DNA from 2 places in the Streptosporangium sp. NPDC049046 genome. Region 1 is predicted to be linked to the other one. Evidence: predicted binding sites of a transcription regulator. Region 1 holds the regulator's gene; the other holds the start of a gene.
The links. The regulator HrcA, encoded in region 1, represses chaperone genes, less so after heat shock. The targets are predictions, from matches to a motif close to TTGGCACTCTCNNNNNGAGAGTGCCAA.
Positions count from the first base shown of each region.

Region 2: the regulator HrcA is predicted to act here: its motif matches at 5,207-5,233, upstream of groL (chaperonin GroEL).

Region 1 is NZ_JBEZEZ010000008.1:100,361-108,026, reverse strand. Features, by position in the region: gene AB0B96_RS13370 (glycoside hydrolase family 18 protein) at 1-260, opposite strand, end outside; gene hemW (radical SAM family heme chaperone HemW) at 909-2,120, shown strand; gene AB0B96_RS13360 (DUF4870 domain-containing protein) at 2,155-2,802, opposite strand; gene AB0B96_RS13355 (DUF3097 domain-containing protein) at 2,827-3,642, opposite strand; gene AB0B96_RS13350 (hypothetical protein) at 3,700-4,488, opposite strand; gene hrcA (heat-inducible transcriptional repressor HrcA) at 4,671-5,684, shown strand; gene dnaJ (molecular chaperone DnaJ) at 5,699-6,841, shown strand; gene AB0B96_RS13335 (16S rRNA (uracil(1498)-N(3))-methyltransferase) at 7,004-7,666, shown strand, end outside.
Region 2 is NZ_JBEZEZ010000033.1:57,922-65,587, forward strand. Features, by position in the region: gene AB0B96_RS34065 (AAA family ATPase) at 1-2,011, shown strand, start outside; gene AB0B96_RS34070 (YncE family protein) at 1,961-3,007, opposite strand; gene groL (chaperonin GroEL) at 3,472-5,097, opposite strand; gene AB0B96_RS34080 (cold-shock protein) at 5,558-5,758, opposite strand; gene AB0B96_RS34085 (MoaD/ThiS family protein) at 6,117-6,392, opposite strand; gene thrC (threonine synthase) at 6,415-7,666, opposite strand, start outside.

The DNA of each region.
Region 1 (7,666 bases):
CAGGAGCCCTCGGCGTTGACGAAGCCGAAGGCGTAGTTGATGTGGGTGAGCTTGGCCGCGGCGCCGCTGGTGTCCATGTCCTTGACGTGGTAGTTGCGACCGTAGATGCCCCACTGGACGAAGTAGGCGACCCGCTTGTAGCGGTCACCGTGTCCCTGGAGTCCTTGAGATGCCTGAGCCTGGGCGGGGGCCGGCGCGGCCACCGCCACGAGACCCGCGGCGAGGGCTGTCGCGATCACTTTACGGAGGAGTCTCTGCACGGGCTTCTCCACTGCTTGGAATAGTAACTTATAGGAAACTTTCCTTTAAGTTTTCCCGGATCGTAGACCTGCGCGATCTGGCCGTCAACGGCCATCGGCGTTTTGACCGGTGGACGGCAGGACGCTTCGACTACCTTGGTAAGGCATGGAGCAGCAGGCGTTCTGCAACCGATGTGGCACCCCTGTGCGCGGGCTGTCGCGATGTCCCGGGTGTGGGGCGTCCACAGGGGGCCTGCCCTCGGCGAGCCGGTCCTCGCCGGCCGGGTTCCCGCCGCTCCAGGCCCCGTCGGCTCAGACGCCTTCGGTGCGGCCTTCCGGGGGCGTCCCTCCGGGCGGGAGCAGGATCCCGCCCGAAGAGTGGCGGCAGGATCCCGCCGACTGGCAGCAGCATCTTCCACCGGACGAGCGCCCCGGGCCGCCCGCGCCGGACGACCCGGCCCCGAGGGGCCGTGCCCGGTCGCCTCGCCAGGACCGCAAGGTCTGGCCCCCGCCTCCGCCGGCCGCGGTCCTCGCCGACGGAGGCGACTCCGGTCGATAGGCGAGGGCCGAGGCTCGAAGCCGACGGCCCTGGCTTCGAGCCGGTCGGTGTCCCTGAGCATCGGATCTTCGGCGTACCGGGCATCGCGGGGAAAGCGGCAGACTTGGGGCGTGCCATCCACACTTCCCGACGGGGATCCCGTACCCGCCTCCGGCGAGCTCCCGGAGAGCGCGCTCGCCGGACTCGGCGAGCGGCCCTTCGGCTTCTACGTCCACGTCCCCTTCTGCGTGACCCGGTGCGGTTACTGCGACTTCAACACCTACACGGCGTCCGAGCTCGGCCCCGGCGCCTCGCAGAAGGACTACGCGGACACCGCCGTCGAGGAGGTGCGGCGGGCGCGGGCCAACCTCGGCACCGCGCGTCTCCCGGTCGAGACCGTGTTCTTCGGCGGGGGAACCCCCACCCTGCTCCCCGCCGGGGATCTGGTACGGATCCTGAAGGCGATCGAGGAGGAGTTCGGGCTCGCCCCCGGCGCCGAGGTGAGCACCGAGGCCAACCCCGAGTCGGTGGATCCCGCCTACCTGGCGGAGCTGCGCGCGGGCGGGTTCAACCGGATGAGCTTCGGGATGCAGAGCGCCCGCGAGCACGTGCTCCAGGTGCTGGACCGCCGCCACACCCCCGGCCGCCCCGCGCGGGCGGTACGGGAGGCGAGGGAGGCGGGGTTCGACCACGTCAACCTCGACCTGATCTACAGCACGCCGGGGGAGAGCAACGACGACTGGCGCGCGTCGCTGGCCGCTGCGATCGAGGCGGGGCCGGACCACGTCTCCGCGTACTCGCTGATCGTCGAGGACGGAACGAAGCTGGCCGCCAGGATCAGGCGCGGCGAGCTCCCGATGCCCGACGACGACGTGGCCGCCGATCGTTACCTGATCGCCGACGCCATGCTGGCCGAGGCGGGGTTCGAGTGGTACGAGGTGTCCAACTGGGCGACCTCGGAGGCCGGGCGCTGCCGGCACAATCTGCTCTACTGGACCGGCGGCGACTGGTGGGGCGTCGGTCCCGGGGCGCACAGCCACGTCGGCGGCACTCGCTGGTGGAACGTGAAGCACCCCGCCGCCTACGCCCGGCGTCTGGCCGAGGGCACCTCGCCCGCGCACGCGCGCGAGGTGCTGGACCCTCAGGACCGGGCGGTGGAGCGGCTGATGCTGGAGCTGCGGCTAGCCCGGGGTTTCCCGCTCGGCGAGCTGGAACGCCCGCCCGTGGTCGCTCGCGCGCTCGCCGACGGCCTGCTGGAGGTGGAGCCGTTCAAGGCGGGCCGTGCGGTGCTCACCCTGCGCGGTCGTCTCCTGGCGGACGCCCTGGTCCGGGATCTCACCTGAGAGCTCCGGGGCACCGGCCGGTCCGCCGGGCGGGTCAGCCGACGAAGCGGATGTTTATCGGATAGCGGTAGGTCTCTCCCCGGTTGGCCGCCAGCGCGGCGACGATCGCCATGACGATCGATCCGACCCAGAGGAAGAACATCAGCAGGAAACCGATGAACACGAACGCCAGGACCCAGCAGACGGCGTAGGCGATCAGCACCGTGAGCTGGAAGTTGAGCGCCTCGGCGGCCTGGTCGCGCGCGTAGGGCGACTCGTCCTTCTTCGCCAGATAGAGCACCAGCGGCCCGACGAAGGAGGTGAGCAGGCCCAGCAGGTGGGCGAGCATCGCCATGGTGGTGTCGTCGCTGCCCGGTCGCGGGCCGTACGTTCCAGGGGGCGCCTGGTGGCCGTATCTCGGCGGGGGGCCGTACGCCCCGTATTCGGGGTATCCGTGCTGGTAACCACCCGGGTAGCCGTCGGAGGCGTACGGGGAGGTGTACGGCGGGTAGCCCCCGTACCGCTGGTCCGGTTGCCCGTGGGATCCGTATTCCTGGCCCGGTGGGGGGTGACCCTGGCCGCCGGGCCCGTATCCCTGGTCCGGGGGCGGGGTGCTCTGCCCCGGCCAGGAGTGGTCCGGCGGAGGGTTGCCGACCCGCCGCGTCGGGTCGTCGGCCGATGGGCCTTCGGGGTTCTCGCTCATGTCCCCTCCTGATGGGTTGACGGCCTATCCGTCCTCGTCCGGAACCGTCACGAAGTCGATCAGCTCCTCGACGGGGCCGAGGAGCTCTGGCTCCAGATCGGCATATGTCGTAACCGATCCGAGAATGCGGCGCCATGCGGCGGCAGGCTCCACATTCCAGCCCAGCGCGGCGATGACACCCTCCTTCCAGGGCACCCCGCGGGGCACCGACGGCCAGGAGGGGATCCTGAGCACCTGCGGTCTGACCGCCTGCCAGACGTCCACGAACGGGTGCCCGACGATCAGTACGTGCGGTGAGGAGATCCGCGCGGCGATCCGGCTCTCCTTGGAACCGGGGACGAGGTGGTCGACGAGCACACCCAGCCGCCGCCCCGGCCCCGGGCCGAACTCATCGACGATCGAGGGCAGGTGGTCGACCCCCTCCAGATACTCCACGACCACGCCCTCGACCCGCAGGTCGTGCCCCCAGACCTTCTCCACGAGCGCGGCGTCGTGCACGCCCTCCACGTAGATCCGGCTCTCCATCGCGACCTGGGCCCGCAGGCCCTCGACCGCGATGGAACCCGACGCGCTCCGCCTCGGGCCGCGCGGCGCGGCGGCGGGTCGTACGAGGGTCACGACCCTGCCCTCCAGAAGGAAGGCGGCCGGCTCCAGCGGGAAGACCCGCCGGCGCCCGAAGCGGTCCTCCAGGGTGACGGCCTCCTTGTCGCAGGCCACCACGGCGCCACAGAAGCCGCCGTCGGCGTCCTCGACGACCAGGTCGAGCTCCGCGGGCACCTGGGGGATCGTCCCCCTGCGCGGGCGCCGCCAGTCTCCCGCCAGAACGTCACGCTCGTACATCACCGACCGCCACCCTCTCTCGCCGGGGATCAGGTGGGACGCTAGCAAACACCGGCGTCACCTGCCGTAGGGTCCCGGCTGTCCCCACTGCCCCATCGACGACGCGGCGGCGGCCTGGCGCTTGCGGGCGCCGCTGCGCTTCACCAGCACGACGATCGTCACGACGATGGCGAGCAGGATCCCGATACCGGGGATCAAGAACAGGGCGGCCACCCCGCCCACCAGCGAGTCGGCGGACAGTTCCCTGCCCACGCCGAAGGTCGTGCCGTCGGCGGGGTCGGCGGAGCACTGGACCTGGTAGTCGCCCGCCTGGTCCACGCCGACCCGCAGGCCCATCTCCCAGGTGACGCCGTCGGATCCCGCGACGGTCTGCTGGATGTCCGGCTTCTGCAGGCGGGGCGTGCTCGTACCGCCGGTGAGCGTGCACTCGAACTTGGTGGGCCCGCCGGTGGCGACGTAGATCGCCGGCTTGTCCGCCGGGTCGAGCGCGACCGTCGCGGTCTCGCCGGGGGCGAACGTCCGCGTCGGGGCCGCGTCGGTGACCGCGCCGAGGATGCCACCGGCGAAGCCGCCGATGCCGACGACGATGCTGACCAGGGCGAGCAACCAGACCCCGACGATCCATCCGATGCCAGGCTTGATCTTTCCGCTGGGAGGCGGTCCCTGCGGGGCGCCGTAACCGGGAGGGGCGTAACCGTACGAGGGGGGCTGCTGGCCGTACGGCTGCTGACCGTATTGCTGGCCGGGCTGCTGCTGGCCGTACTGCTGACCATACGGCTGCTGAGGGCCGCCGTGACCGGGGCCGCGGGAGGCGTCGCCCGGATAAGAACCGAAATCGTTGGACATGTGCAAATTGTGGTGGGTATCGCTTGGATCGCGATAGCAGTTGACTTGACAAAGGCTTGCCGTCATCATCCACCGCTTTCGCTTATCGCGCCTTCCGTGCGGGGGCCGTACACTTGGCACTCGGGAACACAGAGTGCCAAGCCTCGTGTTTCCCTCTGAACGCAGGCAGGGAGGTGACCACGTTGGTCGACGACCGCAAGCTCGCCGTGCTCCGCGCCATCGTCGAGGACTACGTGTCCACCAACGAACCGGTGGGGTCGAAGGCTCTCGCGGACCGGCACAACCTGGGGGTGTCCCCGGCGACGATCCGTAACGACATGGCGATGCTGGAGGAGCAGGGCTACATCGCCCAACCCCACACCAGCGCCGGCCGGGTGCCCACCGACAAGGGCTACCGGCTCTTCGTCGACAGGCTCTCGCAGGTGAAACCCCTGTCGAGCGCGGAACGCAAGGCGATCGAGAGTTTCCTCGCGGGCGCCGTGGACATCGACGACGTCGTCATGCGGACGGTGCGGCTGCTGGCCCAGCTCACCCGGCAGGTCGCCGTGGTGCAGTATCCGACGCTGACCCACTCGACGGTCAGGCACGTCGAGCTGGTGCCGCTGAGCGAGCGCCGGCTGATGTTCGTGCTGATCACCAACACCGGCAGGGTCGAGCAGCGCGTGATCGAGGTGCCCGACGTCATCGACGAGCAGCGCGTGGCACACCTGCGCGCGATGCTCAACGCCTCCCTCGACGGATGCGGGCTCACCAGCGTTCCCGACCGGGTCGCCGATCTGCCGGAGCGGTTGCCCGCGGAGGATCGACCGCTCGCGGCGACTATCCTGTCCGTACTGCTCGAGTCCCTGGTGGACAGGCATGATGAGAAGATCGTTTTTGCCGGGGCCGCCAACCTCGCGGGAGCCGACTTCACCGTCGGGCTCCGCGACGTGCTGGAGGCCCTGGAAGAGCAGGTCGTGCTCATGCGACTGCTCGGTGAGACCTCGGACCTTTCCGCGCTGACCGTGCGGATCGGCTCGGAGAACCCCTACACCGGACTCCAGGGCACATCCATCGTCGCCGCTGGATACGGTTCCGGGGACAAGCAACTCGCCCGGCTCGGTGTGCTGGGCCCGACGCGAATGGACTACCCGGTCACGATGGGCGCGGTGCGCGCGGTGGCACGCTACGTCAGCCAGATTCTGGCTGCATCATAAGAGGTCAACGAAAAGTGGCTAAGAGCGACTACTACGGCACCCTCGGGGTGCGCCGTGACGCCAGTGCGGAAGAGATCAAGAAGGCGTACCGCCGCCTGGCACGCGAGTTGCATCCCGACGTCAACCCCGATCCTGAGACTCAGGAGCGCTTCAAGGAGATCACACAGGCCTACGAGGTCCTGTCCGACTCCGGCAAGCGGCAGATGTACGATATGGGTGCCGACCCGTTCGCCGCGGGCGGCGGTGCGGGCGCCGGGGGCTTCGGCGCCGGCTTCCCGTTCAGCGACATCATGGACGCCTTCTTCGGCGCGGCCGGTGGAGGCGGTGGCCGAGGCCCCCGCTCCCGTGCCCGCCGCGGGCGCAACGCGACCATCAGGGTCGAGCTCGACCTGCGCGAGTCGGGCTTCGGCACCACCCGCGAGCTGGTCGTCGACACCGCCGTGGTCTGTGAGGTCTGCACGGGCTCAGGGGCCGCGGCCGGCACCCACCCCGACACCTGTGACATGTGTCATGGCCGGGGAGAGGTCTCCCAGGTCACCCGGTCCTTCCTCGGCCAGGTCATGACCTCCCGCCCCTGCCCCCAGTGCGGCGGCTTCGGATCGATCATCCGCAACCCCTGCCAGGAGTGCTCGGGTGACGGCCGGGTCCGCACCCGGCGGACCATCAAGGTCCGCATCCCGGCCGGTGTCGAGGACGGCACCCACATCCAGCTCGCCGGCGAAGGCGAGATCGGCCCGGGCGGGGGTCCGCCCGGAGACCTGTTCCTGGAGATCGTCGAGCGTCCCCACGAGATCTTCGAGAGGCGCGGCGACGACCTGCACTGCACCGTGCAGATCCCGATGACCGCGGCCGCGCTCGGCACCATCCTGACCATGGAGACGCTCGACGGCGCCGAGGAGCTCGACATTCGTCCCGGCACGCAGTCCGGGCAGACGATCCCCCTCTACGGGCGGGGCGTGCAACGGCTGAACGAGACGGGCCGAGGCGACCTGCTAATCCATGTGAACGTGGAGACCCCCGCCCGCCTCGACGCTGAGCAGGAGACCCTCCTGAAGGAGCTCGCCAGGCTCCGCGGCGAGGAGCGCCCGCCCGGTAAGTTCGCCCCCGGGCAGCAGAGCTTCTTCTCCCGCCTGCGGGACGCTTTCAATGGCCGCTGACCAGGTCTCAACGGCCGCTCCGCCCCGCTTCCGGTCGCGTCGTCACGGTCCGGCCCGCACCCTGCCCGGTGCAGGTTCCCGGCCGGGGCGTCGGGTCCGTCCCGAGGCATCGTCCCGGTCGCGTTGCCGGGGGCACCTCGGGGCGGTCCGCCCGGACGGCCCATGACCGTCCCGGTCTTCCTGGCGGACCCGGCCGACCTGGCCAGGCCGGAGTTCGTCTTCGGCGGTCCCGAAGGACGCCACGCGGCGGCCGTACGGCGGCTGCGGGCGGGTGAGCGGCTCGACCTGACCGACGGGGCGGGCTCCGTCGCCGAGTGTGTGGTGACCGAGGCGGGCAGAGACTCACTCCGGGTCGAGGTACTGCGCCGCCACGACGTGCCCGTGCCGTCGCCGCGCCTGGTCGTGGTCCAGGGCCTGCCCAAGGGCGACCGGGGCGAGCTGGCCGTGGAGATGATGACCGAGGCGGGGGTCGACGTGATCGTCCCCTGGGCCGCGGCGAGGTGCGTCACCCAGTGGAAGGGCGAGCGGGCGGCCAAGGCGCTGGCCCGCTGGCGCTCCACGGCGCGCGAGGCGGGCAAGCAGTCGCGCCGCTTTCACCTGCCGGAGGTGACGGAGCTCGCGTCCACCGCGAAGGTGGCCGGCCTGTTGTCGGCGGCGGCGTTGGGCGTCGTACTGCACGAGGAGGCCGCCTCCCCGCTGTCCGGCCTGCCTCTCCCCGCGGGCGGCGACATCGTCGTGGTGGTCGGACCCGAGGGCGGGGTGTCGGGGGAGGAGATCGCCGCGTTCCGCGAGGCCAAGGCGGTGCCCGCGCTGCTCGGGCCGACG
Region 2 (7,666 bases), on a different contig from region 1:
ATTGGCCCCCGACATAACCGACGACTCCGCCCGGATCCTCGCCGCCGAACGCGAGCATCTGGCCGTCTCCAGAGCGGCGCTGCGCGCGATGCGCGAGCACGCCCGGTCCCTCTCCTCCGACGCCGCCGGAGACTGGGTCTCCCAGCAGATCCTGCAGGCGCTGCTCGACCAGCGCGTCGAGGCGCTCGCCGACCACTCCGGCACGCCCCTGTTCTTCGGCCGCCTCGACCGCGAGGCCGGAGACGACCTTCCCAGCACGGTCTACGTCGGGCGCAGGCACGTCCACGACGACAGCAGCCGTCCCCTGGTCATCGACTGGCGGGCACCGGTCTCGCGGGCCTTCTACCAGGCGAGCCCGTCCGACCCGATGCGCGTCGCCCTGCGCCGCAGGTTCGGCTACCGGGGCGGCGACCTGACCGCGTACGAGGACGAGCACCTCGACCAGGGCGGCGCCGCCCTCGCCCAGAGCAGGATCCTCACCGAGGAGATCGAGCGCCCCCGCTCGGGGCCGATGCGCGACATCGTCGCGACGATCCAGCCCGACCAGGACGAGATCGTCCGCTCGGACCTGGGGCGGACGGTGTGCGTGCAGGGCGCCCCTGGCACGGGGAAGACCGCGGTGGGTCTGCACCGGGCCGCCTACCTGCTCTTCACCCACCGCGAGCGGCTCGCGAGGTCGGGTGTGATGATCGTCGGTCCGAACCGGGCGTTCCTCTCCTACATCTCCTCCGTCCTGCCCGCCCTGGGCGAGGTCAAGGTCGACCAGACCACGGCCGCCGGGATCCTCGGCGACCACTCCGCCCCCGAGGACCCCGCCGTCGCCACCGTCAAGGGCGACGCGAGGATCGTCCCCGTGCTCCGGCGTGCCCTGTGGGCGCACGTCGTCAAGCCCACCGAGGGCGTGCTGTTCACCAAGGGGATCAACCGCTACCGGGTGGCCGACCACGAGGTCCGCGAGATCGTCGCCTCACTGCGCGGCACCGTCCGCTACGGCCCGGGGCGCGCCACGCTCGCCCAGCGCCTCGCCCACCTGGTGCTCGTCCGGATGGAGCAGCGCGGTGAGTCTCCCGACGACCGGGTGCAGGACGCGGTGGCCAGGTCCAAGCCGGTCAGGGCGCTCGTGGACGCGGTCTGGCCCAAGCTGACCCCGCAGCAGGTGCTCCACCGGCTGTTCAGCGACCCCGCCTTCCTCGCCGCCGCCGCCAAGGACGACCTCACGGCCTCCGAGCAGTCGCTGCTGCTGTGGGCGAAGCCCTCCAAGTCCTTCCGCTCGGCGAAGTGGTCGGCGGCCGACGGCGCGCTGATGGACGAGCTGGCCGACATGATCGAGCGGACCGTCCCGCTGGGCCACCTGGTCGTGGACGAGGCCCAGGACCTGTCGGCGATGCAGTTGCGCGCCCTCGGCAGGCGCTGCCGCACCGGCTCGGCCACCGTGCTGGGCGACCTCGCGCAGGGCACCACGCCCTGGTCCGCCCGCTCCTGGACCGAGGTCCTCACCCATCTCGGCTTCGAGGACGGCGCGGTCACCGAGCTCACCCTCGGCTTCCGCGTGCCGCGCGAGGTCCTCGACTACGCGGCCAGGCTGCTGCCCTCGGTCGCCCCTGACCTGGCCGCCCCCCGGTCACTGCGTCCCGGCGCGGGCTCCCTGTCGGTGCGGCCGGCCTCCGACCTCGCCGCGGCGCTGGCCCGTGCCGCCGAGGAGGCGCTCGCCCGCGAGGGCTCGATCGGCGTCATCGTCCCCGACGCCCTGGTGGGCGCCACGTCCGAGGCCCTGTCCCACCTGGATCACCGGGTGCTGAGTCCCGACACGGTCGAGGACCACCGTCTCCTGGTCGTGCCGGCGTCCCTGGCCAAGGGCCTGGAGTACGACCACGTGATCGTGGCCGAGCCCGCCGACATCGTGGAGGCGGAACCGCGAGGGCTGGCCCGGCTGTACGTCGTCCTGACCCGGGCCGTCACCTCACTCACCGTCCTGCACTGCCGGGAGCTTCCCTCCCAGCTCGCCGGGTGACCCTGTCTCGGCCGGCGCCAGGCGGTACGAACGGTTCCCCGGCCGGGGCACCAGGTTCGCCGCTCTGATCCCGAAAGGACCCTCACCGACCGGGATGATGCCGACGACCTCGTTGGTCCTGGTGCTGATCACCGACACGCTGGCCGAGGCCAGGTCGGTCACATAGAGCCAGGCGCCGTCCGGGGAGATCGTGATCCCGAAATGAGCACCCTCGACCGGGATCATGTCGACGACCCTGTTGGTCTTGGCGTCGATCACCGCCACGCCGGCCGGGAGCAGGAGGGTCACGTAGACGAGGGAACTGTCGGCGGAGACCACGACCCTGGAGGGAGCGTGACCGACGGGGACGGTGGCGACGACCTTGTTGGTCCTGGTGCTGATCACCGACACGGTGTCGGAGCCCTGGTTGGCCACATAGACATAGCGGCCATCGGGGGCGAACCTGATTCCGAACGGGTCCTGGCCGACCGGGATGGTGGCGATGACCCTGTTGGTCACCGTACTGATCACCGACACGGTGTCGGAGCCCTGGTTGGCCACATAGACGCGGTAATAGGGGATGGCGGCGATCCTGAAGGGGGCACGGCCGACCGGGATGGTGGCGATGACCCTGTTGGTCTTGGTGCTGATCACCGACACGGTGTCAGCCTGCACATCGGTCACGTAGACACGGGTGCCGCCATAGGAGACGTCGATCCCGATGGGGCTGCCTCTGACAGGGATGGTCGCGGTGACCTTCCGGGTCGTCGCGTCGATCACCGACACGTTGTCCGACTGCGAGTTGGCCACGTAGACGTGCGCGTTGTCGGGAGCGACCGCCACCCCGATGGGGTTGTCGCCGACGGGGATGGTGGCGACGACCTTGTTCGTCGTCGTGTCGATCACCATCACGTTGTCCGACTGCGAGTTGGTCACGTAGGCGACGTTGTTCGGTGGTGAGGCCACCGCGTCCGCGGTCGTCGGCGCCACCAGAGCGGCCACGACGACCGGCGCCATCACGACGGGAAGGACACGCGATCGCCACCCGTCCTCGGGTGACCAACCGAGTGGTTTCCACCGGTTACGCTTCATCGTTCCCCCGCCTACCGTCGTGCCGTCAAGAACCCTGCTGCCGCAACGAGCATCTCGTTCTATGACCGCACGACGTCGTGTTCGGGACACGACACACCTATTTGGGCCCCCATTCCACCCGTCCTGTCCTTTCATTGCCCGACAGCGCCGAGGCCGATCGGACGGCATGAAAGCGGCCGCGCCTCCTTGGCCCCGACCTTTTCGAGGCCGCCTCCCCTCACGCGGCTCCGCATGGGTCCCCGCCGGGTCGGACTCCGCGGCTCACGGCCTCTCCTGTGCGCACGCCGGAGACCTTTCCAGAAGGTGTGGCGGCAGGTGGTGGACGGAGATGCCAAAAGAGGCGACCCCGAGATCTCGGGGTCGCCTCTTTTATGTGAAAGCGGTTGGACTCAGAAGTCCATGTCGCCGCCGCCGGGCATGGCGGGGGCGGCCGCGGCCTTCTCGGGCTTCTCGGCGATGACGGCCTCGGTGGTGAGGAACAGCGCCGCGATGGACGCCGCGTTCTGCAGCGCGGAACGCGTCACCTTGGCCGGGTCGATGATGCCCGTCTCGAACAGGTTGACGTACTCGCCGGTGGCGGCGTTGAGGCCCTCACCCGCGGGAAGGTTGCGCACCTTCTCCACGACGACGCCGCCCTCAAGACCGGCGTTCACCGCGATCTGCTTCAGCGGCTCCTCCAGAGCCTTCTTCACGATCGCGGCACCGGTGGCCTCGTCGCCGGAGAGCTCCAGCTTGTCGAACGCCTTCGCGCCGGCCTGCAGCAGCGCCACGCCACCGCCGGGGACGATGCCCTCCTCGACGGCCGCCTTCGCGTTGCGAACGGCGTCCTCGATGCGGTGCTTGCGCTCCTTGAGCTCGACCTCGGTCGCGGCACCGGCCTTGATGACGGCCACGCCGCCGGCCAGCTTGGCCAGACGCTCCTGGAGCTTCTCGCGGTCGTAGTCGGAGTCGGTGTTGTCGATCTCGGCGCGGATCTGGTTGACCCGGCCGGCGATCTGCTCGGCGTCACCGGCACCGTCGACGATGGTGGTCTCGTCCTTGGTGACGATGACCTGGCGGGCGCGGCCGAGCTGGTCCAGGGTGGTGGACTCCAGCTTGAGGCCGAGGTCCTCGCTGATGACCTGGGCACCGGTCAGGATGCCGATGTCGCCCAGCATCGCCTTGCGACGGTCACCGAAGCCGGGCGCCTTGACGGCGACCGAGCGGAACAGACCACGGATCTTGTTCACGACCAGGGTGGCCAGGGCCTCGCCCTCGACGTCCTCGGCGATGATCAGCAGCGGCTTGCCGGCCTGCACGACCTTGTCGAGAACCGGGAGCAGGTCCTTGTTGGCGGACACCTTGGAGTTGACGACGAGGATGTACGGGTCGTCGAGGACGGCCTCCATACGCTCCGGGTCGGTGACGAAGTACATCGAGGTGAGGCCCTTGTCGAAGCGCATGCCCTCGGTGAGCTCAAGCTCGAGACCGAAGGTGTTGCTCTCCTCGACGGTGATGACGCCTTCCTTGCCGACCTTGTCCATCGCCTCGGCGATCATCTCGCCGATCTGCGGGTCGCCCGCGGAGATGGACGCCGTGGAGGCGATCTGCGCCTTCGTCTCCACGTCCTTGGCGAGCTTGGACAGCTCCTCCGACACGCGCTCGACGGCGGCCTCGATGCCCTTCTTCAGGGACATCGGGTTCGCGCCGGCGGCGACGTTGCGAAGACCCTCGCGTACGAGAGCCTGGGCGAGCACGGTGGCGGTGGTGGTGCCGTCACCCGCGACGTCGTCGGTCTTCTTCGCGACCTCCTTGACGAGCTCGGCCCCGATCTTCTCCCACGGGTCTTCGAGCTCGATCTCCTTGGCGATGGAGACACCATCGTTGGTGATGGTGGGGGCGCCCCACTTCTTCTCCAGCACGACGTTACGGCCCTTGGGGCCGAGGGTCACCTTGACGGCGTCCGCGAGCTGGTTCATGCCGCGCTCGAGACCGCGCCGGGCGTCCTCGTTAAACGCGATCATCTTGGCTGCCATACGGCTAACCTCCCAGAGAAAGGGTGGCTTACACCGGACCGAGCCGACGCCCGCGACGGCATGTGGGCCCACGACTCCGTTCGGCGGGCCCCATCGCCTCGATCCAGGATTGGCACTCTCTATGCGTGAGTGCCAAGAATCTGTTTAGCACTCTACCCCGACGAGTGCAAGCCGCGCCCCGTTGACCTGGGCCGCGCGTGGGACGATCTTCAGCTTCTCGTCACGTCCGCGAAGATCCCGCGTCACGTCGGCGTACGCGATGGGTCATCATCGGGGCCTTTGGGAGGCATTGGCACCTTTGGGGTCACTGCCGTCATTGCCGTCGTTGGCGCATGCCCGAACGACACGAACGCCCGGCTCGCCGGATGAGGGCGAGCCGGGCCTGGGCGGTGAGGGTTCAGCGGACCGCGACACCTCGGGACCCGCCGATTCCTCCCTGCGAATTCATGAAACGGCTGCGTCAGACCGCCCGGACGGATTCCGCCTGGGGACCCTTCTGTCCCTGGGTGATCTCGAACTCGACCCGCTGCCCCTGCTCCAGGGCGCGGTAGCCATCCATCATGATCGCGGAGTAATGGACGAACACATCCTTACCACCGTCTACCGCGATGAAGCCGTAGCCCTTGTCCGCGTTGAACCATTTGACGGTGCCCTGCGCCACTTGCGACTCCTCTTACTGGTCTTAAAGGACGACGCCCATTCCTCTCGCGAAGTCCCCAATCTCCGGGGCGGACTTCGCCACGTCGATCGTTCCGACCATACCTGTGGGAAGCGGTCGGGCAACAGAGTCAAGCACCAAACTACCTCTTTACGAGAGCTTTTATCACGAGGAGAAAGTTTCATCATCACTGCTGGTTAGTCAGGGGTTACATTATTCGTGTACGCGGCAAATATGAGCTTCTGTCATAAAACACGGCACCCGCCCGGCCGGAGCCGGGCGGGTGCCGTGGATTCGCGGGTGCCCCTGGGGATGACGCGGTGCGACGCGAGGCGGTCAGGGCCGCGTCAGGGCGGAGGAGTCAGCCTCCGGCCACCGCCGGGATGATGGAGATCTGAACACCGGAGGGCGTCGCCGTGTCGAGGTTGTCGGCGAAACGGACGTCCTCATCCCCCACGTAGACATTGACAAAACGTCGGATCTTTCCCGATTCATCGAGAATCCGGGCACCGATCCCCGGGAAGTCCGCGTCGAGCTTCTGAAGAACATCGCGCAGGGTCTCGCCTTCTCCGTTCACCTCGGCGGCACCATCGGTGTAAGTCCGGAGAATCGTCGGAATCCGCACAGAAACGCTCATAATTCAGTACCTTTCACGATTTCTAGGCGATAGCCGCACGGAATGCGTCAAGAGAGGGTCGAATCACTGCGGTCGGGCGCGCCTCCGCGGCCACCGCGTCCAGGGTCTTGAGACCGTCGCCGGTGTTGAGGACCACGGTCTCGGCGTCGGGGTCGAGCGTGCCCGAGGCGACCAGCTTGCGCAGCACCCCGACGACGACGCCTCCCGCCGTCTCGGCGAAGATGCCCTCGGCCCTCGCCAGCAGCCGGATCGAGTCGACGATCTCGGCGTCGGTGACGTCCTCGACCGCGCCGCCGGTGCGGCGGGCGATGTCCAGGACGTACGGTCCGTCGGCCGGGTTACCGATCGCGAGCGACTTGGCGATCGTGTCCGGCTTGACCGGCCGGATCACGTCGTGGCCCGCCTTGTAGGCGGAGGAGACCGGGGAGCACCCCTCGGCCTGGGCGGCGAAGATCTTGTACGGCCTGTCCTCGACCAGGCCGAGCGCGATCAGCTCCTTGAAGCCCTTGTCGATCTTCGTGAGCTGCGAGCCGGAGGCGACCGGAATGACGATCTGGTCGGGAAGGCGCCAGCCGAGCTGCTCGGCGATCTCGTAGGCGAGCGTCTTGGAACCCTCCGCGTAGTACGGGCGGAGGTTGACGTTGACGAAGCCCCACTGGTCGCCCAGCTCGTCGCCGATGAGCTCGGAGCAGAAGCGGTTCACGTCGTCGTAGGTGCCCTCGATGCCGATGAGCCTGCCGCCGTACACGGAGGCCATCACGATCTTGGCCTGCTCCAGGTCGGAGGGGATGAACACGCAGGCGTCCAGCCCGGCCCGCGCGGCGGCGGCGGTCACGGCGCCGGCCAGGTTGCCGGTGGAGGAGCAGGAGAGGGTGTGGAAGCCGAAGTTGCGTGCCGCCTCGACGGCGATGGCCACCACGCGGTCCTTGAAGGAGTGGGTGGGGTTGCCGGAGTCGTCCTTCACGTGCAGCGAGCGGATGCCCAGCTCGCGGGCGAGGTTGCCGGCGTTGACGAGCTTGGTCCAGCCGGGTGCCATGTTGGGCTTGGCGGCCACGTCCTCGGGGACGGGCAGCAGCGAGCGGTAGCGCCAGATGTTGGTCGGCCCCTCGGCGATCCGCTCCCGGGTCACCCGCCCGAAGTCGTACGCGATCTCAAGGGGCCCGAAACACTCGGTACACGCGAAGCTGGGGCCGAGGTCGTAGCGGGCACCGCACTCCCGGCAGGACAGCGCCACGGCGGGGCCGAAGCGCCGGTCGCGCGCGCCGTCGGCACGA